2 regions of the Staphylococcus sp. NRL 16/872 genome follow, and region 1 is predicted to be linked to the other one. Evidence: predicted binding sites of a transcription regulator. Region 1 holds the regulator's gene; the other holds the start of a gene.
The links. The regulator CtsR, encoded in region 1, represses protease genes until heat stress. The targets are predictions, from matches to a motif close to ATGGTCAATAAAGGTCAAACA.
Positions count from the first base shown of each region.

Region 2: clpB (ATP-dependent chaperone ClpB) is a predicted target of CtsR. The motif match lies at 3,510-3,530, and genes of this name have one in related genera.

Region 1 covers NZ_CP119327.1:2,299,213-2,310,689, reverse strand. Annotated here, with positions in the region: rRNA gene MT340_RS11455 (23S ribosomal RNA) at 1-1,300, shown strand, start outside; rRNA gene rrf (5S ribosomal RNA) at 1,369-1,483, shown strand; gene MT340_RS11445 (MFS transporter) at 2,452-4,152, shown strand; gene MT340_RS11440 (PadR family transcriptional regulator) at 4,142-4,654, shown strand; gene pdxR (MocR-like pyridoxine biosynthesis transcription factor PdxR) at 4,830-6,194, opposite strand; gene pdxS (pyridoxal 5'-phosphate synthase lyase subunit PdxS) at 6,293-7,180, shown strand; gene pdxT (pyridoxal 5'-phosphate synthase glutaminase subunit PdxT) at 7,184-7,738, shown strand; gene MT340_RS11420 (NupC/NupG family nucleoside CNT transporter) at 7,839-9,053, opposite strand; gene MT340_RS11415 (CtsR family transcriptional regulator) at 9,210-9,671, shown strand; gene MT340_RS11410 (UvrB/UvrC motif-containing protein) at 9,695-10,258, shown strand; gene MT340_RS11405 (protein arginine kinase) at 10,251-11,258, shown strand; gene MT340_RS11400 (ATP-dependent Clp protease ATP-binding subunit) at 11,274-11,477, shown strand, end outside.
Region 2 covers NZ_CP119327.1:1,905,982-1,917,458, forward strand. Annotated here, with positions in the region: gene MT340_RS09515 (beta-ketoacyl-ACP synthase III) at 1-199, opposite strand, end outside; gene MT340_RS09520 (YjzD family protein) at 427-627, shown strand; gene clpB (ATP-dependent chaperone ClpB) at 847-3,456, opposite strand; gene MT340_RS09530 (acyltransferase family protein) at 3,785-5,611, opposite strand; gene MT340_RS09535 (metal-sulfur cluster assembly factor) at 6,030-6,338, opposite strand; gene MT340_RS09540 (Cof-type HAD-IIB family hydrolase) at 6,458-7,282, shown strand; gene MT340_RS09545 (CoA-disulfide reductase) at 7,550-8,875, shown strand; gene MT340_RS09550 (YisL family protein) at 8,961-9,362, opposite strand; gene MT340_RS09555 (fumarylacetoacetate hydrolase family protein) at 9,484-10,395, opposite strand; gene addA (helicase-exonuclease AddAB subunit AddA) at 10,572-11,477, opposite strand, start outside.

The DNA of each region.
Region 1 (11,477 bases):
CTAGATAGATAATAGGTGCCCGTACCGCAAACCGACACAGGTAGTCAAGATGAGAATTCTAAGGTGAGCGAGCGAACTCTCGTTAAGGAACTCGGCAAAATGACCCCGTAACTTCGGGAGAAGGGGTGCTCTTTAGGGTGCAAGCCCAGAAGAGCCGCAGTGAATAGGCCCAAGCGACTGTTTATCAAAAACACAGGTCTCTGCTAAACCGTAAGGTGATGTATAGGGGCTGACGCCTGCCCGGTGCTGGAAGGTTAAGAGGAGTGGTTAGCTTCTGCGAAGCTACGAATCGAAGCCCCAGTAAACGGCGGCCGTAACTATAACGGTCCTAAGGTAGCGAAATTCCTTGTCGGGTAAGTTCCGACCCGCACGAAAGGCGTAACGATTTGGGCACTGTCTCAACGAGAGACTCGGTGAAATCATAGTACCTGTGAAGATGCAGGTTACCCGCGACAGGACGGAAAGACCCCGTGGAGCTTTACTGTAGCCTGATATTGAAATTCGGCACAGCTTGTACAGGATAGGTAGGAGCCTTTGAAGCGTGAGCGCTAGCTTACGTGGAGGCGCTGGTGGGATACTACCCTAGCTGTGTTGGCTTTCTAACCCGCACCACTTATCGTGGTGGGAGACAGTGTCAGGCGGGCAGTTTGACTGGGGCGGTCGCCTCCTAAAAGGTAACGGAGGCGCTCAAAGGTTCCCTCAGAATGGTTGGAAATCATTCATAGAGTGTAAAGGCATAAGGGAGCTTGACTGCGAGACCTACAAGTCGAGCAGGGTCGAAAGACGGACTTAGTGATCCGGTGGTTCCGCATGGAAGGGCCATCGCTCAACGGATAAAAGCTACCCCGGGGATAACAGGCTTATCTCCCCCAAGAGTTCACATCGACGGGGAGGTTTGGCACCTCGATGTCGGCTCATCGCATCCTGGGGCTGTAGTCGGTCCCAAGGGTTGGGCTGTTCGCCCATTAAAGCGGTACGCGAGCTGGGTTCAGAACGTCGTGAGACAGTTCGGTCCCTATCCGTCGTGGGCGTAGGAAATTTGAGAGGAGCTGTCCTTAGTACGAGAGGACCGGGATGGACATACCTCTGGTGTACCAGTTGTCGTGCCAACGGCATAGCTGGGTAGCTATGTATGGACGGGATAAGTGCTGAAAGCATCTAAGCATGAAGCCCCCCTCAAGATGAGATTTCCCAACTTCGGTTATAAGATCCCTCAAAGATGATGAGGTTAATAGGTTCGAGGTGGAAGCGTGGTGACACGTGGAGCTGACGAATACTAATCGATCGAAGACTTAATCAATTTTTTCAAGTTTTGCGACGCAAAATCTTTACTTACTATCTAGTTTTGAATGTATAATCATTCACTTGTCTGGTGACAATGGCAAGGAGGTCACACCTGTTCCCATGCCGAACACAGAAGTTAAGCTCCTTAGCGCCGATGGTAGTTGGATTTACGTTCCGCTAGAGTAGGACGTTGCCAGGCAATTAAATCGTATGGATGCGATGAGCCGATATCGAGACCGTAAGGTCTCTTTTTTTATGTCTAAAATTAAAGTTTTAGAACACGTTTACGTATATTTAGCTTTACGAAGAGAAAGCGATTGAAGCTGATGAATTGAGGAAAGAGAGCAGTGAGTTTAGTTGAGCTAAATGAGCAAGCGAAAGACGACAATGAAGAAAGATGCGAGCGCTTGCCTCAAAGTAAAGGAAGCTCCTTAGCGCCGATGGTAGCAGATTTACGTTCCGCTAGAGTAGGACGTTGCCAGGCAATTAAATCGTATGGATGCGATGAGCCGATATCGAGACCGAAAGGTCTCTTTTTTTTATGTCTAAAATTAAAGTTTTAGAACACGTTTACGTATATTTAGCTTTACGAAGAGAAAGCGATTGAAGCTGATGAATTGAGGAAAGAGAGCAGCGAGTTTAGTTGAGCTAAATGAGCAAGCGAAAGACGACAATGAAGAAAGATGCGAGCGCTTGCCTCAAAGTAAAGGAAGCTCCTTAGCGCCGATGGTAGCAGATTTACGTTCCGCTAGAGTAGGACGTTGCCAGGCAATTAAATCGTATGGATGCGATGAGCCGATATCGAGACCGTAAGGTCTCTTTTTTTTATGCTTAAAATAAAAGTTATAGCGCTAGTTTATGTTTAGTGGCTCTATGTCAAATCGGATTGATGAGGCTAATGATGAGGCTAATATTGAGATTAAACAACATAATGCTGTTTAATCTCTTTTTTTGTGTTGGATCAAAAATGGTAGCAGATTTACGTTCCACTAAAAAATGAAATAACAAAACTGTGAGCATCTAAATTTCATCTTGTAGACATATAAACAGAAATGATATTAATTAAATTATTATTTACGACATTAATATGTAGATGTATAATATGATTGTTTATATTTTAATTTTCTGAATTATCAAATTATTAATTACTAACATGAGGTGCTATAAATGAAAATAAAATTAATTGTATTAGCGATGTGTTTAAGTACATTTGTTTGTATGATGGATACCACCATTATGAATATTGCTTTACCAAAAATACAAACAAGTTTAAATACAACTTTAAATAATGTATCTTGGACTTTGAATATTTATACTATTGTGTTTGCAGCTTTTACAATACCTCTTAGTAGATTAGCCGATAGATTTGGAAGAAATAAATCATATATTACTGGTTTAATAATTTTTTTAATTGGTTCAATATTATGCGGAACATCTCATAACTTTGTTGAGCTTGTTATTTATAGAGGAATACAAAGTATAGGGGCAGCTATTGTATTTCCCATTAGTATGGTGATTGCTGTAGAAAGTGTTAGTAAAGTAAATAAAGAAAAAGTAATAGCTTTTATTGGAATTGCTCAAGGTCTAGCTGCTGCTTTAGGTCCCTCACTCGGCGGAATATTGACAGAATACTTTGATTGGGAATGGATATTTTATATTAACATCCCTTTAATTTTAATTTGTTTACAATTAAGCTTTCAATATTTGGAAACTAAAAAAGAACCAATAAAGGATGAAGCTATAGATTTAACTGGATCATTTTTAAGTATGATATTTCTAGGTACTCTAACATTTAGTTTAATTAAAGTTAGAGAATGGGGATGGGATTCAAAAGGAATTATTATATTATTTGTTTTTTCTGCATTAATATTATTGTTATTTTTAATAAGCCAAATAAAAAGTAAAAATCCAATGTTATCTTTAAAATTATTTAAAAATAGAAATTTTTCTGCAGCTTCAATCACGATGATTTTAAGTAATATATTTTTAGTAGGAGTAATGGTGATATTACCATCTTTTTTAACTATCTTACATAATAAAAGTGAAATAAAAGCTGCAATATTAATTACACCAATATCAGCAATGATATTTATAATTACTCCTTTTTCTTCTTTAATAATTAAAAAGATTGAAAATAAGTATGTTGTAATGACTGGTTTTTTATTAATCTTATTATCATATTTTATTTTTATAAAAATGACTGCTGACGAATACTATTTATATTTAATCGTTGGATGTATAATATTAGGTGTGGGTTATGGTATGATTATAGGTCCATTGACAATTATTGCAGCTTCTAGCTTTGTTGGGAAAGATTTAACAGCCTCACAAGGAGTAATAGGAGTTTTTCGCCAAATGGGAATAATATTGGCTATAGCCATTTATATTTCATCTTTAACTTTATATACTAATGAGGCTAAAATTAATATTAAAAAAGATTCTAAATATTTAATTGAAACATTGAATCTAAGCAATAAAGATAAAGAAATATACTACAAAAAAGTGAGTCAACATATAGATAACAATTCTAAAACTAATGATAATTCGTCGCTTATTTCTAGAAATAAGCAAGATAGTATAATTAAACAAAAATATAATGAAGTCGAAAAGAAACTCCCCGATTTAAAAAATAGTCAGAAAATTGAAATTTTAGATAAAATTAAAAAAGAAGTTACAAAAAAATCAAATCAAATAAATAAAGATGGTAAAGAAATTAATAACAAAATAATGGAGATATCAGAGAGAAAAATAAATGAGGCATACTTAAAAGTTTTTTCTAAAGCTATTCCATTTATTATTATTTCAATATTTATTAGTTTGCTTTTTAAAAAAAATAAAAAAGAAAGTAAGGGATTGCATGAAGAGTAGGGGCGTAATATTAGGGTTACTTAATAAAAAGCCAAGAACTGGTTATGAACTGAATGAAGTATTTCAATCTGTATTTACTCATTTTTTTGATGGATCATTTGGAATGATATATCCTACCTTAAAAGCACTCGAAAAGGAGGAGAAAATTAAAAAAAAGGTAATTTATCAAGAGGGAAAACCAAATAAAAATGAATTTAGTATTACTTCTGAAGGAGAAGAAGAGTTTCTGAAATATCTATTCTCTGAAGTTGTGAAAGAAAGTAGAAAATCTGATTTTTTAATGAGGTTATATTTTGGAGAATATTTAAATGAAGAGAAATTAAATGAAATAATTAGAAAAGAAATTGAGTATAAGAAACAATTAATAAAACAATTAAAAAGTGATTATGAAAAATGGAAGAACAAAATAACAGTAACTCAACAATTATCATTTGATATAGGGATTGAGCAATATAAGTCAGAAATAAGAGTTTTGGAAAATTACATTGATAAACATGAATAACGTGAAAATTCTTTTAGATTATAATTTTAATAGCAAAGCAAAAAAGATGCGAGCACTTGTCTCAAAGTAAAGAAAGTTCCTTAGCGCCGATGGTAGCAGATTTACATTTCGCTAGAGAGTAAAAAGATTAAGTACAAATAAGAAATTAAAATAATTTGCACTTAATCTTTCTTTTTTATATAGTTAGCGCTTTAATTAGAACATCAGTATGTGTTTCTAATTCTTCATTTGGTATGCCTCCAAAGCCTAATATAAATTTTGGATGCTTTTGAAAAATATTATCATAATTATAGGCTTTTAATTTTAAACTTAGTTGTTCAGCATTTTTTAGACATTCTTCAAGTGTAAGTCCATTTACAACTTTAATAGTAAAATGCATACCTGTAAGGGCGCCTTCAATGAGTAGTTGATCTTTATAAGGTTCTAAACATTTAAGTATATAATCTAGTTTTTCGCGATAGATTTTTCTCATTTTATTTAAATGCCGTTCAAAACTGCCTGAGGCCATGAAGTTAGCAATAATGTGCTGAACATGGACAGGAACCGTATTACTTTCTTTATGTGGCAATTCATAATATTTTTGCAATAATTTGTTTGGGAGCACAACATAAGCAATACGACAACTTGGAAATAGGGATTTTGAAAATGTACTAATATAGATTACTTTTTCATTTCTATCTAAACTTTGTAGGGCAGGGATAGGTTTGCCATAATATCTAAATTCTGAATCATAGTCGTCTTCAATAATATAGCGTTCTTCTTTTTGATGGGCCCACTTAATAAGTTGGGTTCTTTTTTTTAAATTCATCACATAACCAGTTGGAAATTGATGGGAAGGTGTAATATACAAAAGATCATTATTTGAATGAATGACTTGATTAGTATTTATACCATTTTTTTCAACAGTAGCTTGGATATAGTCACGATTTTTCTTATCTAATACTTGTTTGATGGGCGGATAACTGGGTTTTTCTATAATGAATGATGAATCTTTTAATAATTCTGTGACCATATTTAATAATTGTTCTGTTGAAGAGCCTATAATTATTTGTTTGGGATGAGAAGACACGCCACGACTATTAAATAAGTAATGAGCTATTTGTTGTCTTAAAGATAACTCTCCCTGTATGTTACCTTTTTCTAAAAGAGCTAACTGATTATCTTCGAATACTTCTTTAGCGTATTTTCTAAATAAATGAAGGGGGAAATACTCCGCATCAATTTCAGCCAAATTAAAAGCATACTTGTATTTAGGTTCACTCTTTTCTTCATTAATATTACTTATTTGATAATCATTTGTATTAACGATAGGAAGTGCTTGAATATCTGAAACATAATAGCCTGAACGTGGCTTTGAATATATAAAACCTTCATCCAGCAAAAGTTGATAGGCATGTTCTATAGTAGTATGGCTTAAAGACAAATGTTCACTTAGCTGGCGTTTAGAGGGGAATTTATCATTGGCTTGGTATTGACCTTCGATAATCTGGTTTTTTAATTTTTCATAGAGAGAAATATATAATGTTTGCTTATTAGACATATTGAACTGACCCCTAATTTTATAAATAAATTGTACCTTTTTAAATATCAGTTTATAACTTAAAATGGATTTAATCAATTGGAAAAGGGGTAAATTATATGTCTAAAATTGTAGGATCAGATAGAGTTAAACGAGGAATGGCTGAAATGCAAAAAGGCGGCGTTATTATGGACGTTGTCAATGCAGAACAAGCTAAAATTGCGGAAGAAGCCGGCGCAGTAGCAGTTATGGCTTTAGAACGTGTACCATCTGACATCAGAGCAGCTGGTGGGGTAGCACGTAGCGCTAATCCTAAAATTGTTGAAGAAGTTATGAATGCAGTATCTATTCCTGTTATGGCTAAAGCACGTATTGGTCATATTACTGAAGCACGTGTATTAGAAGCTATGGGTGTAGACTATATTGATGAATCAGAAGTGTTAACTCCAGCTGATGAAGAATATCATTTAAGAAAAGATCAATTCACTGTACCTTTCGTTTGTGGTTGCCGTGATTTAGGTGAAGCAGCACGTCGTATTGGCGAAGGGGCAGCAATGTTACGTACTAAAGGTGAACCTGGAACTGGTAACATTGTTGAAGCAGTAAGACATATGAGAAAAGTGAACTCTGAAGTAAGTCGTTTAGTAGTGATGAATGATGACGAAATCATGACTTATGCTAAAGAGTTAGGTGCACCATTTGAAGTATTAAAACAAATTAAAGATAATGGTCGCTTACCAGTAGTTAACTTTGCGGCTGGTGGTGTAGCAACACCTCAAGATGCTGCTTTAATGATGGAATTAGGCGCTGATGGTGTATTCGTTGGTTCAGGTATTTTCAAGTCAGACGATCCTGAGAAATTTGCTAAAGCAATTGTTCAAGCTACAACTCATTACCAAGATTATGAATTAATCGGTAAATTAGCAGCTGAATTAGGTACTGCTATGAAAGGTTTAGATATGAACAAAATTTCATTAGAAGAACGTATGCAAGAGCGTGGTTGGTAAGATATGAAAATAGGTGTATTAGCTTTACAAGGTGCCGTGCGTGAACATATTCGTCATATCGAATTAAGTGGTCATGAAGGCATCGCAGTGAAAAAGGTTGAACAATTAGATGAAATAGATGGTTTAATTCTTCCTGGGGGTGAATCTACCACTTTAAGAAGACTTATGGACCTCTATGGCTTTAAGGAAAAGTTACAACAATCTGATTTACCAATGTTTGGTACATGTGCAGGATTAATTGTACTTGCGAAAGATGTTGAAGGTGAAGCAGGATATTTAAAAAAATTAGATATTACTGTTGAACGTAATTCATTTGGTAGACAGGTTGATAGTTTTGAAGCTGAACTTGATATTAAAGGCATTGCTGAAGATATAGATGGTGTATTTATTCGTGCACCACATATTTCTAGCGTAGAAGATGGTGTAGAAGTATTAAGTTCTGTAGGTGACAAGATTGTTGCCGTTAAACAAGGAAACTATTTAGGGGTATCGTTCCACCCTGAATTAACTGATGATTATAGAGTGACACAATACTTTATTGATCATATGATTAAGTAATATAAATTATGAGAAGGCGCTCAAAAAGGGCGTCTCCTTTTTCAAATATAAAAAATAAAAACCTAGAACTTAAGCGTTCTAGGTTTATTTATGCGCTAGATTAAATGAAGAATCCAGCGATTGCTGCTGAGATAAATGACACTAATGTCGCACCGAATAATAGTTTAAGACCAAAGCGAGCTACGACGTCACCTTTCTCAGAGTTAAGTGATTTAATGGCACCTGAAATGATACCGATTGAACTGAAGTTAGCGAATGATACTAAGAATACTGAAGTAATACCTTTCGCATGTTCAGAAACACCTTTTAAGTGACCTAATGATTGCATTGCAACGAATTCATTAGATAATAATTTAGTTGCCATTATTGAACCTGATTTGACAGCGTCTTCCCAAGGTACGCCAGCTAAGAAAGCTAATGGAGCAAAGATAAATCCAATTAATGTTTGGAAATCCCATTTAATTGCGCCACCAGATATTAAACTAAAGGCACCACTTACTAATCCGTTTAATAATGCGATGATAGCGATATAACCGATTAACATAGCGCCAACGATAACAGCAACTTTAAATCCATCTAAAATGTATTCCCCTAACATTTCGAAGAAGGATTGTTTCTTCGTTTCACTTTCATCTACTAATAATTTGTCGTCTTCTTCATTAACTTTATATGGATTAATGATTGAAGCGATAATGAAACCACCAAATAAGTTTAAGACAACGGCGGTTACAACATATTTAGGTTCAATCAATGTAAAGTATGCACCGATGATTGATGCTGATACGGTAGACATTGCTGAAGCTGTTAATGTGTATAAACGTTGTTTAGGAATGTAAGGTAACTGTTGTTTTAATGAAATGAAAACTTCAGATTGTCCTAAAATGGCAGCGGCTACTGCATTGTAAGATTCTAAACGTCCCATACCATTAATTTTAGAAATTAAGAAACCTAACACGTTAATGATCCAAGGTAAAATTCTAGTGTATTGTAAGATACCAATTAATGCTGAAATGAAGACGATTGGTAATAAAACACTGAAGAAGAATGGTGGGTTCTTAGGATCTACAAATTTAAATCCACCAAATACGAAATTGACCCCTTCTGCTGCTTTTTGTAATAAGTAATTAAACCCTTCTGAGATACCACCGATTACCGTGATGCCTGCTGTTGTTTTTAATAAAATAAACGCGAAAACAAGTTGGATGACTAACAATATCCCCACATATTTCCAGCGGATATTTTTTCTGTCAGAGCTAAATAAAAATGCAAGTGCTAAAAAGAAAATTATCCCTATAATCCCAATAAGAATATGCATGATTCTACTCCTTTAAATTTTTACTTTACCTTATATAATACAATAAATTAGTTTAAGTAACATCATAATTTTTCAAATTATAAAAACAAATTGGTTGAAAAAGGTCAAAGATGCTCATATAATATAGTCAAAGAAGGTCAAAAGAGGTGGTAAATCATGCACAACATGTCTGACATCATAGAACAATACATTAAAAAATTATTTGAAGAAACTAATGAAGATGTGGTAGAAATCCAAAGAGCAAATATTGCTCAACGTTTCGACTGTGTACCTTCTCAATTAAATTATGTCATTAAAACAAGATTTACAAATGAACATGGCTATGAAATAGAAAGTAAACGTGGTGGCGGAGGTTATATCCGAATCACAAAAATTGAAAATAAAGATGCGACAGGGTATATTAATCACCTAATGCAACTTATCGGTCCATCTATTTCACAACAACAAGCGTATTACATTTTAGATGGTCTGTTAGATAAAAATCTGATTACCGAAAGAGAAGCTCGAATGATACAAGCTGTTGTTGATCGTGAAACTTTAAAAATGGATGTTGTTGCGAGAGATATTATTAGAGCAAATATTTTAAAACGTTTATTACCAATTATTAATTACTATTAATAGAAAAAGCGAGGTGTCTATGTGTGCTTTGCGAAAATTGTCATTTAAATGAAGCAGAGGTTAAACTCACAGTTAAAAGTAAAGAAGGCACTTCTGAAAAGTGGGTATGTTCGATTTGTGCTCAAGGAGATAATCCTTGGCAACAAAATGAACCTACGTCATCGCATTCCCAGTTCCAAGATGATATAGAAGAAGCATTTGTGGTGAAACAAATTTTACAACATCTTGCTACCAAACACGGGATTAATTTTCATGAAGTGGCTTTTCAAGAAGAAAAACGATGTCCAACATGTAATATGACGTTAAAAGATATAGCGCATGTAGGGAAATTTGGATGTGCAAATTGTTATGCGACATTCAAAGATGACATTATAGATATTGTGAGACGAGTACAAGGTGGACAATTTGAACATGTAGGCAAAACACCTCGATCTTCTCATAAAAAACTAGCTATAAAAAAACAAATTGAAGAAAAAACAAAATACTTAAATATATTAATAGAAGACCAAAATTTCGAAGAAGCTGCTGTAGTACGAGATGAAATTAAAGCTTTAAGAGATGAGAGCGAGGTGGGACCTCATGAGTGATATTAACGCTCACATTAGTGAATGGATGAAAGAAACTTCTGAAGCGCCTATTGTTATGTCATCACGTATTCGTTTAGCGCGTAATTTAGAAAATCATGTCCATCCATTGATGTTTCCATCTGAGCAATCAGGTTTTAGAGTGATTAATGAAGTTCAAGATGCATTGCCTGAGTTAACTTTGATGAGATTAGATACGATGGATCAACAAAATAAAATGAAACTTGTGGCGAAACATCTTGTTAGTCCTGAATTAATTAAACAACCTGCCTCAGCAGTGTTATTAAATGAGAATGAATCGATGAGTATCATGCTTAATGAAGAAGATCATATTCGCATTCAAGCAATGGGAAGTGATTTGTCATTACATGAGCTATATGCAGAAGCATCTGAAATTGATGACCAACTCGATGAAAAGGTTGATATAAGCTACGATGAGCATTTAGGCTATTTAACGACTTGTCCTACTAATATAGGTACAGGTATGAGAGCAAGTGTCATGCTTCATTTACCTGGCTTATCTATTATGAAAAGAATGAATCGTATTGCTCAAACAATTAATCGTTTTGGATTTACGATTCGAGGTATATATGGAGAAGGTTCACAAGTTTACGGACATATTTATCAAGTTTCAAATCAGCTAACACTTGGTAAAACAGAAGAAGAAATTATTGATAATTTAACAGAAGTTGTTCAACAGATTATTAATGAAGAGAAACAAATTCGTGAACGTTTAACTCAGTATAATGAACTTGAAACATTAGATCGTATCTATCGTTCATTAGGTATATTACAAAATAGTCGAATGATATCAATGGAAGAAGCGTCTTATCGATTAAGTGAAGTGAAATTAGGCGTGGATTTAGGCTATCTATCGTTAAATAATTTTAAGTTTAATGAACTGATGGTTAGCATCCAATCCGCATTTTTATATAATGACGAAGATGAAACAGTATCTGTCAATGAACGACGAGCAGATATTTTAAGAGAACATACAAAATAGGAGGTATAGAACGATATGCTATTTGGTAGATTAACTGAACGCGCACAACGTGTATTAGCACATGCGCAAGAAGAAGCAATCCGTTTGAACCACTCAAATATAGGTACAGAACATTTATTACTTGGTTTAATGAAAGAACCTGAAGGTATCGCAGCTAAAGTGTTAGAAAGCTTCAATATTACTGAAGATAGAGTGATTGAAGAAGTTGAAAAATTGATT
Region 2 (11,477 bases), 390 kb from region 1:
CTGCGTCCGCAATCGCTTTTTTACTTGCTTCATAAGCTAAGTCTGATGTATCTTGGTCTTCGTTCGCCCAACGTCTTTCTTTAATGCCTGTCATTTTAGAAATCCATTCATCTGACGTTTCTAAAAACCCCTCGAAATAGGCGTTGTCTACCACTTTATCAGGCGCATATGCACCGAAACCTTTTATACCTACGTTCATGAACGTACACCTTCTTACTTCATTTTTTAATACCAGGTATTAATTTAACACATTTTTTCTTCTCAACTCAAGTAGTTACACTTTTTTAGCCTTTCTTTTTAGGAAAATTAATAAAAATCACAATACGCCTAAATTTTAGAACAATTTCCAACACTTACCTACTAACACTATACAAACAATACACTTTACATTAAAATGAAAGTATATAAATTTTGGAGGTCATTTGTATGAAACACCTCATCACATTTATCTGGGCATTAATCTTAATGCAAATGGTTAACTTTGTATTAAACAGTTTAAATGGTGGCGGCTCAGCAAACTATATTACACCAGTCGTTATAGCAGTATTCATTACAATTATGATTGCTATCTTAGGCGCTATGATTAAACCAAACGATTATGCCCGTAAAGGTAACAGACATATTTAATAATACTTATTAAATAGTTCAAAAATACGGTTGATGAAACTTTTAACGTTCCATCAACCGTATTTTTTGTATTAAATATATGAATAAATATCTTACCTGGCTTAAGCTATGCCTAGGGCAAGCGAACCCAACAATATGCAGAAATACATTGAATTCCCATAAAAAATAAAAAACCTAGAAAGTGCTCATCACACTCCCTAGGTTTTTCCTCATAAATCATTATTCATTTTCAGGTTTTTGCACATCGAAAGTTAATTCATGATTGTCATCTAAATCAACATTTATCACAGTACCTTCTGGTAAACTTTCTCTAATCATCATACGTGCTAATGGTGTTTCAATTTGACGTTGTACGAAACGTTTCAATGGTCTTGCACCAAATTGTGGTTCGTACGCTTCTTCGCCCAACCATTTTTTTGCATCATCAGATACTTCAATAGAAAGACGTTGATCCATTAAGCGAATATTTAATTGAGTTAAAATTTTATCAACAATCATACTCATATCGTTAATAGACAATGGTTTGAATAATACAATATCATCCATACGGTTTAAGATTTCTGGTTTAAAGAAGGCATGTAAGCTATCCATTACAGCTTTTTCAGTGTCTTCAGTAATTTCACCACTATCTTTAACGTTTTCAAGTAACACTTGTGAACCAATATTACTAGTCATAATAATGATAGTATTTTTAAAGTCCACGCTACGTCCTTTAGAGTCAGTTAAACGACCTTCGTCTAGGATTTGAAGTAATACGTTGAATACATCACTATGAGCTTTTTCAACTTCATCTAAGAGAATAACTGAATAAGGATTACGTCTTACCGCTTCAGTTAATTGACCACCTTCATCATGACCTACATAACCTGGAGGGGCACCAATTAATCTAGAAACAGAGTGTTTCTCCATATACTCACTCATATCAATTCTAATCATATGTTTTTCAGAATCGAATAATGAAGCAGCAAGTGATTTAGCTAATTCAGTTTTACCTACACCAGTTGGTCCTAAGAATAGGAAGCTACCAATTGGTCTATTAGGGTCCTTAATACCTGCACGTGCTCTTACCACTGCATCTGATACTAAATCTACAGCTTTATCTTGACCTACTACACGTTCGTGTAGGATGTCACTTAAGCTTAATAATTTTTCTCTTTCAGTTTCAACTAATTTAGATACTGGAATACCAGTCCATTGACTGACAATATCGCCAATTTCTTCATCAGAAACAACTTCACGAATCATACGTTCACTGTCGCCTTGTTCGTCTTGGTATGCTTCCTCAAATTCTTTTAATTCTTTTTCTAATTGAGGAATTGTACCGTATTGTAATTCAGCTGCTTTTTCATAGTTGCTTTCAGTTTGAGCATCCTCTAAAGCTTGACGACTACGGTCTAATTCAGCACGTTTTTCTTGTACTTTCGCGATTTTTTCTTTTTCTTGTTCTACACGAGATTGTAGAGCAGCTTGTTTTTCTTTTTCATTAGAAAGTTCTTCTTGTAATTCTTCTAAACGAAGTTTACTTGCATTATCAGATTCATTTTTCAATGCACTTTCTTCGATTTCTAATTGCATAACACGTCGGTTAACTTGGTCTAATTCAGTTGGGTTAGAACCCATTTCAGTACGAATTGTTGCACAAGCTTGGTCGACCAAGTCGATGGCTTTATCTGGTAAGAATCTATCAGTAATGTAACGATCTGATAATTCAGCTGCTGCTACTAAGGCACGGTCTTGGATTCGTACACCATGATACACTTCATAACGTTCTTTCAAACCACGTAATATTGAAATAGTATCTTCAACATCTGGTTCACTTACGCCTACTTTTTGGAAACGACGTTCTAATGCAGAGTCTTTTTCAATATATTCTCTGTATTCATTTAAAGTAGTAGCACCGATACAATGTAATTCACCACGTGCTAACATTGGTTTCAACATGTTGCCAGCATCCATTGCGCCGTCTGTCTTACCAGCGCCAACTAACATGTGGATTTCGTCGATGAATAAGATGATACGTCCATCAGATTCTTTCACTTCTTTAAGCACTGCTTTAAGACGCTCTTCGAATTCACCTCTGAATTTCGCACCAGCAACTAAGGCACTTAAGTCTAATTCAAAGATTGTTTTATCTAATAAAGATTCAGGCACATCTTTACGTACAATACGTTGCGCTAAACCTTCAACAATGGCAGTTTTACCTACTCCTGGTTCACCAATTAATACAGGGTTGTTTTTTGTTTTACGACTTAAGATTCGAATTGTATTACGAATTTCTTCATCTCTACCAATAACAGGGTCCATTTTACCTTGGCGTACTTCTTCTACTAAGTCACGACCATATTTTTCTAAAGCTTCGTAATTTACTTCTGGATTTTGTGAAGTCACATGATTTCCCCCTCTTACTTTAGTAATAATTTCTTTTACAACTTCTTCTTTATTACCTACAAATTGCTTTGTAATATCGTCAATATCCATTGCAGCACGTAAGATATGTTCCATTGAGATATATTCATCTTCATATTCTTTCATATATGATTCAGCTTTATTTAATAATTCATTTGCTTTTGAACCAATATATTGTCCGTATTGAATGTTATCTCCTTGTACTGAAGGATAATTTTTTAATTTATTTGTATACGCTTGATTTAATTCATTAGTATCTATATTTGCGCGTTCTAATATGCTTTTAAATAAGCTATCAGTTTCTTCTAAAGTTCCTTTTAATATAGCTTCAATTTCAATATTTTGTAATTCATTTTCTTTACTCAATTCAACCGCTTTTTGTAATGCGCCTTGAATTGCATATGTCATTTGATTAATATCCAAATTTATTCACCCCTACTTATTTAATAAGAGCAAGATCAAATACTTCTTTTTTGACTTTGACTTTCTTTGACCTTAATTACATTATAGACCCTCTTAGACTATTAAGCAACATTTATACTCAGCTTTTTTTATTTTTTGAAAATGCGCGCCACTACAAGTTTCACACGTTTTCATTATCATCTTTCACATCATGTTTTATCACATTATGCTTATATATAAACATTCATTTCTTTACCTTTTCAGCTTTAAAGTCAAACTTAGCCACATTAAATGAAAACAAAAATCAGACCAGCTCAATGAATCATTTCACTAAACTGGCCTGTCATAATTATTTATTTTTTGTATTTTTCTTAATTGCTTTCAGTATTTCATCAGATAGTGCTTCCACACCATTATATTCTAGGTGCACGCCGTCAGGAGCAAAGTAGTTTGAATGACCTTCTGAACGTTTATACCAATCCACTAATGTAACATTTTTATGATTTTTAGCTGCATCAGCTAATTGTTTATTCACATTATCTTGCCAATCTCTTGGTACACGAGTATTGACTAAATAAATTTGCGCTTTACCAAATTTACTAATCAATTGATCTAACTCTTCTTTAGTAAAGTCACCATTCGTACCAAGTTCTAAGACAACTTGATCTGAAGGTTTATTATAATTTTTATAGTTATTAGCAATTGTCAACGCTTCTTGTAAATGACGTCCAACTTTACCATCAATTGTAGCTTTTGGAACTTGAGATTTGAATGCTTCTCCAATATCCACCATTACTGAGTCACCAATTAATAACGGACTAATATTTGTATAAACTTGATCTTTTTTCTTACTATTTGTTGATGAGCCATCAAGTTTAATATTTTCTCCTGGCATCATTCTCACTAAATATTTGTCTGTTTCATTCGTATTAAATGAATTCGCTTTGTTTGTAATTTCATCTTTTCCAAAACGATCAAATGCACCAGCAAATATTAATAATAACGGAATCGTTAAAATGGTTATAACGATAGTTCTAATAAATTTAGATCGTCGTAAACGACTGAATGAGAAAGCTTTAAGTCCCTCTCTTCTAAATGGTGTTTCTACATAACGGTAAGATAATTCAGCAAATAAAACAGTTAAAATAATATCAATAATATAGATATAAGCCGGAATCTGTCCATCTGTAAAGTGAATATGTACGAAACTGATAACCGCGAAATGCCATAAATACAGACTATAAGAGCGTTTACCAATATAAACGAGCACTGGATGACTAAGAAACTTTGCTAGTATCGTACTCGGATGGACTACGCTTGCAATAATAAATAACGTTACTCCTGAAATGAGGTAGAATCCTCCATTGTATATCCATGCACTGTTATCACTTACTGTAAAGAATAATATGATTAATATGACCAAACCAACTACACCTACACCGTCTATAGTACGTTGTAGAACAGCTGGTGGTTTTGCTTTTAATTTAAAAGGTGGCCACATAAACGCTAATATCACACCAAGTAACAACGTTTGTAAACGCGTATCTGTACCAAAGTAAACGCGAGAATATCCCACGTTTGGTTGTGAAATTATCACCATCGCTAATAAAGAAATTAACGATATAATCCAAAATATCAATGTAACATTTTTATACTTTTTGATCGTTAACAATAAAATGACTAACACAAATGGGAAAAATAAATAAAATTGTTCTTCAATAGCAAGAGACCATAGATGTTTAAGTGGCATAAATGAAAATTGTTCAAAGTAGTTTACATCTTTCGCAATATACCACCAATTTGAAACATAAAATAATGCAGCAAACATATCATGTTTCACTCGCACAATTTGTTGTGGTTCAAATATTAATGTAGCTAACCCGATCACGATTAAAAGTGCTAACACAGCCGGAAGTAAACGTTTAATGCGTCGTATCCAGAACCGTTTAAGATTAATGATGCCGTTCTCTTCGTATTCTTTTAGTAGTAAACTCGTAATCAAATAACCAGAAATTACAAAGAATGTATCTACACCTAAAAATCCACCTTTAAGCCATTGTCTATTAAGATGATAAATAATGATGCCAATAACAGCGATGGCTCTTAAGCCATCTAACCCAGGCATGTAGCGCATTTTAGTCTTACGATCCTTACTTTTGTTTAACTTTACTTTCATTGTTCTCATTCTTTCCCTATAAAATAATAAATTTCGTATAAATTCATTAAATTTAAAAGCACTGCAAGTTAGGATAAAACGTAAGCCGATGATCTTTAACAACAGTTAAATTGATTAATTGTAAACTTTACAAAAATTTGAAAGACTGTCGAATATCTTATACTTAGTTGACTGAGCCTTCATTCACAATATGAAGTTTGATATTAAATATGTATCTCTTATGGTATAAGTCTTATATATAGTAGTATAAAATAGAAATCAATTCAATTTATATTACAATAATGTCACCCTTTAATTTTGTTCTTTTTTGAAATTGATATTTATTTTATTCACTTGTTTGCTATATGGTTCTGCCTTTTTAAGAAAAATAAAAAGCAATAGTACAGCATTAATGTGTACTATTGCTTAATAGAGAAATTTAGCCTACGCCTAAAGCAATCTTAGCGTATCTAGACATCATATCTTTATTCCATGGTGGATTCCAAACGATATTAACTTCTGTATCTTGAATTTCAGGAATTTCTGCTAATACAGTTTTAATTTGTTCAATAATTTGTGGTCCAAGCGGACAACCCATTGATGTTAATGTCATTTCGACTGTACATAAACCGTCGTCATCAACATTCACTTTGTATACTAAACCTAAATTAACAATATCAATACCTAATTCAGGGTCAATTACCATTTCAAGTGCACCAAGGATACTATCTTTTAATGCTTCTTCCATTAGTATCACCTCTCAATATTATCTTCCCTTAATATATCAAATATCCGACAAAACGCCAATAAAATGCTATGATACAACTACACAAGAAATTTGATGATATGTTACTCAAGGAGAAATTTATGGAACCGTATTTAATTTGTTTAGACTTAGATGGAACATTATTAAATGATAATAAAGAAATTAGTTCATATACAAAACAAGTTTTGACAACATTGAAGAAACAAGGACATCGTATCATGATTGCGACTGGGCGTCCTTACCGCGCGAGTCAAATTTACTATCATGAGCTTAATATGGATACGCCCATTGTTAATTTCAACGGAGCCTATGTCCACCATCCTAAAGCAGATGATTTTGAAACAACGCATGAAGTGCTAGATGTAGATTTATCTCGCCACATGATTGAAGCACTTCAAAAAGCCAATGTGACAAACATTATCGCTGAAGTACGTGACCATGTATTTATCAATAACCATGACCCACGTTTGTTTGAAGGCTTTTCAATGGGAAATCCTAAAATTCAAACGGGTAATTTATTAGAAGAATTAGATGAAGCCCCTACTTCTATTCTGGTCGAGGCGGAAGAAGTCAATATTCCACGTATCAAACAAATGCTGACTCGCTTCTATGCTGAGAATATTGAACACCGTCGTTGGGGCGCACCATTTCCTGTTATTGAAATCGTGAAACGTGGTATTAGTAAAGCACGTGGGATCGATCATGTGAAAGACTATTTAAATATCGACCCATCTCATATTATCGCTTTCGGTGATGAAGATAATGATATCGAAATGATTAAATATGCTAAATATGGAATCGCTATGGATAACGGTTTAGATGACTTAAAACATATCGCCAACCATATTACGCATTCTAATAATGAAGATGGTATTGGACGTTATCTCAACGATTTCTTTGAACTAAATATTCCTTATAAAGGATAAACGTTGATAGAGAGTGAGGTCGGGACAAAAGCGTTTAGGATTTGAGCAGAACCGAACAATGAGCAAAATTGTTTCTCAAATTTTGTCGAGTTGTGACGGCAACCCCAGCTTTCTTTGCTTGTAGATTTTCTTTTTGAAAATCTCTGTGCTGAGGGCCCCTCTGCCGAAAATCCTGCTTTTGGGACGCCGTTAATCGGTTTCCCAGAGCATAAATTCTTTATGTCTCAACCTCACTATTTTTATGACATAGATAATGGAGGATTATATATGACTAAGATAATTGTTGTCGGCGCTGTGGCGGGTGGTGCAACGTGTGCTAGCCAGATTCGTCGACTAGATGAAGACAGTGACATTATTATTTTTGAAAAGGACCGCGACATGAGTTTCGCAAATTGTGGCCTGCCTTACTACATCGGTAACGTTATAACTGAACGCGGGGATGTCTTACCTCTTACGCCTGAAAAGTTTAAAGATAAGAAAAACATTACTGTGAAAACGTATCATGAAGTAATTAGTATAGATGATAAAGCGCAAATAGTAAGTGTATTAAATCATCAAACTGGCGAAACATTTGAAGAATCATATGACAAATTAATTTTAAGTCCTGGTGCGAGCGCAAATCGATTAGGATTCGACAGTGACATGATCTTCACATTGCGTAACATGGAAGATACTGATGCAATCGATGACTATATTAAACAATATAAAGTAAAAAAAGCCTTAGTTGTAGGTGCAGGTTATATTTCTTTAGAAGTTGTAGAGAATTTGCATCATCGTGGTTTAAATGTGACATTGATTCATCGCTCTGAAAAGGTAAATAAATTAATGGATCAAGATATGAACCAACCTATTTTTGATGAACTTGAAGCTAACAACATTTCTTATCGTTTAAATGAAGAAATTGAAACAATTGAAGGTAAAACAGTAACTTTTAAATCTGGTAAAAAAGAAGATTATGATTTAATTATCGAAGGCGTGGGTACCCACCCTAATACCAAGTTCTTGAACTCATCAAATGTCGAGTTAGATGACAAAGGATTTATTCCAGTAAATGATAAATTTGAAACGAATATTTCTAATATTTATGCTCTAGGTGATGCAATCACATCTCATTATCGTCATGTAGATTTATCAGCACAAGTACCATTAGCCTGGGGTGCGCATCGAGGTGCAAGCATAATTGCAGAACAACTCGCTGGTCATAAAGACATTACGTTTAAAGGTTACCTTGGCGCAAATATTGTGAAATTCTTTGGCTATACTTTCGCTAGTGTTGGAGTAACGCCTTCAGAATTAGATAACTTTAACTATAGAATGGTTGAGTTAAAGAGTGGTGCTCATGCAGGTTATTACCCAGGGAATAGCGTATTGCATTTACGCGTTTATTTTAATAAAGAGAATAGACAATTATTACGTGCAGCTGCCATAGGTAAAAAAGGTGCAGATAAACGTATAGATATTTTATCTATGGCGATGATGACGGGCGTTACTGTAGATGAACTTACAGAATTTGAAGTAGCTTATGCCCCACCGTATAGTCATCCTAAAGATTTAATCAATATGATTGGTTATAAAGCTCGCGATATTAAATAAAAATAAAAACTCGAAGCCATGAGATACCACTCCTGTTAAGGACTATCTAGTGACTTCGAGTTTTTATATTATTTATTTTTTAAAATTACCCTAAACCAAACATCTTAGTTAATGGTCCCCATGGTAAAATAACACCTAATACCATTGTTATAATGATTAACACAATTGTTGACCAGAATAAACCATGACTTGCTTCGCCTTTTTTTCTTTTAGCAATCGAAACTTCCATTAAAGCTACGACGCCAAGACCACAAAGCATTTTTAACGTTAGCAACATATGATTGCCACCCTCGCCATGGCTCGCTGCCATAAACTCTTGAATTAAGAGCCAGAAACCTGAAAACAATGTGAGTAACATAAATACTCTTAATGCCATTTGTATTGGTTTAAACATTGGTGTCGGACCTTGTTTTTTAGAAATATGTAAAAATGCAATAACATATAACACAATTGTTAATACCCAACTTAAAATATGCATATGTAACAAGACAAATCCCCCCATACTTATTATTAATTTTACCTCAATATCATAACATATATTGATAGCATTCTTGTAATTAAAAAAGGTCGCCATTAGGGCGACCTTTCAGAGGTTATAGAATAATATATTATTCGCTATCTTTAGCAATATACGTTGTTAACGTACCGATATTATCGATTGTAACTTTAACTTCATCTCCAGGTTGTAAGAATTGAGGTGGTTGTAATCCTGCACCTACACCAGCTGGCGTACCAGTAGCAATAATATCACCTGGATGTAAAGCAACATATTTAGAAATTTCTTCAATTAAATCATCAATTTTAGTAATCATTTGGCTTGTATTGCCATCTTGACGAATTTCATTGTTAACTTTAGTCACGATGTTAACATTTTCTGGTGTTGGAAGTTCATCTTTAGTTACGATGTAAGGTCCCATTGGGCAACCACCAGTTAAACTTTTAGATAAGAATGCTTGGTCTTGTGCTTGTTGCGCAGTACGATCAGTAATATCATTAATGATTGTATAACCGTAAATATAATCAAGCGCTAAAGCTTTCGGAATTTTCTCTCCGGCTTTACCAATTACAATACCAAGTTCGCCCTCGTAGTCTAATTGGTCTGTGATATCTTTATGATTTGGAATTGTTGCTTCGTCACCAGTTAATGATGAAGCGGCTTTCGTAAATACATATAAGCGCTCAACTTCATGATTTAATTCACTTGCATGATCTTTATAATTACGGCCAAATGCAATAACATTATTTGGAGGCGTAACGGGAGGTAAGAATTCAACATCGTTAAACGCAATCTTGTAGTTATCTGCTTTACCACTATCTTCAGCAGCAACAACAGCTTTACGTACTTCTTCTTGGAAATCTAACGTTTGGTTTTGTTGTAAACCTTCTAACAATGTTTTCGGATGGAAATCACCTTCACCAAATTCAGCGAAAACTTGTTTTAAATCCCATACTGCGTCTTCACGCTTAACTTTAACGCCATATGATTCAGCGTCATTATACTTGAATGATAAGAACTTCATTCATTATCAACTCCTCATCTATATCTTAGTTCATATTATAACTTTAAACATAATTAAATCACAAATATATCTGTCTGAAATTTTAGAAATTTAGCATATTCAATTCTTTTTTTAAAGTAATATGAACTCATTTATCCATTTAGATAATACATATCACAGCCCATACTTTTCGCTTTTTATTCGTCTTCATCTACGCTTATTTCTTCATATTGGAAGAAATAAAGTGAACCTGAAACTTTTGTTCCCAATATCGTTTCTAAAGTATTTTGATAATATTTCATTTGGATTTTATATTTCTCGCGAAGTTGCTGACCTATTTCTTCTTCTGTCATCCCTCTTCGTTTATTAAAGGCATCCGTTTTATAATCCACAAAATAATATTGACCATCTTTTAAATAAATTAAGTCAATCATTCCTTGTATGATAGACACATCTTCATCTGGCATTTCGTCTACCTTTGCTTGATTAACCACAAAAGGTAATTCTCTAAACACTTTATCAGCTTGAGCAATTTTTATATACAAATTACTTCTAACAAATTTCATGACTTCTTCAAATTGAATATCTTGTTTCGCATCTGCTTCAATAATATGTTTCTCTATTAAACTATCAATATAGTCATTTAACTCCGTTTCTGTTAAACGTTCTTCTTTAAATGGTAAATGTTGCATGACGGTATGCATTAATGTCCCTATTTCATTTGCTTTACGTTTTTTATTCTGTCTTAAGAAATGTGGACGTTCATAAGTTGCTACGCCAATGCGATATTGTCTTACTCTTTCATAGCTTGTACCACTTTCCTCTGTTTCAAGTTGACGTTTCAACTCAGACACGGATTGTTTTGACGGTTTTTTCGTATCTTTAAGATATGGATATTTAAAAGCTAACTGAGCGTTGATTTGTTGTTTTAAACTATCGTCGTTAGTGCCACTTGTTTCTATATCTTCTACTGTTCTATGTTCATTTTTTTGACCTTCATTTTTAAAAGTAAGGTCATCGAAATAAACAGTTTTAATGTCCACTGAGGGATATAAACTGTCATCTAAATTATCAATAGATGTTTCAAATTGAAGCTCAGGTAC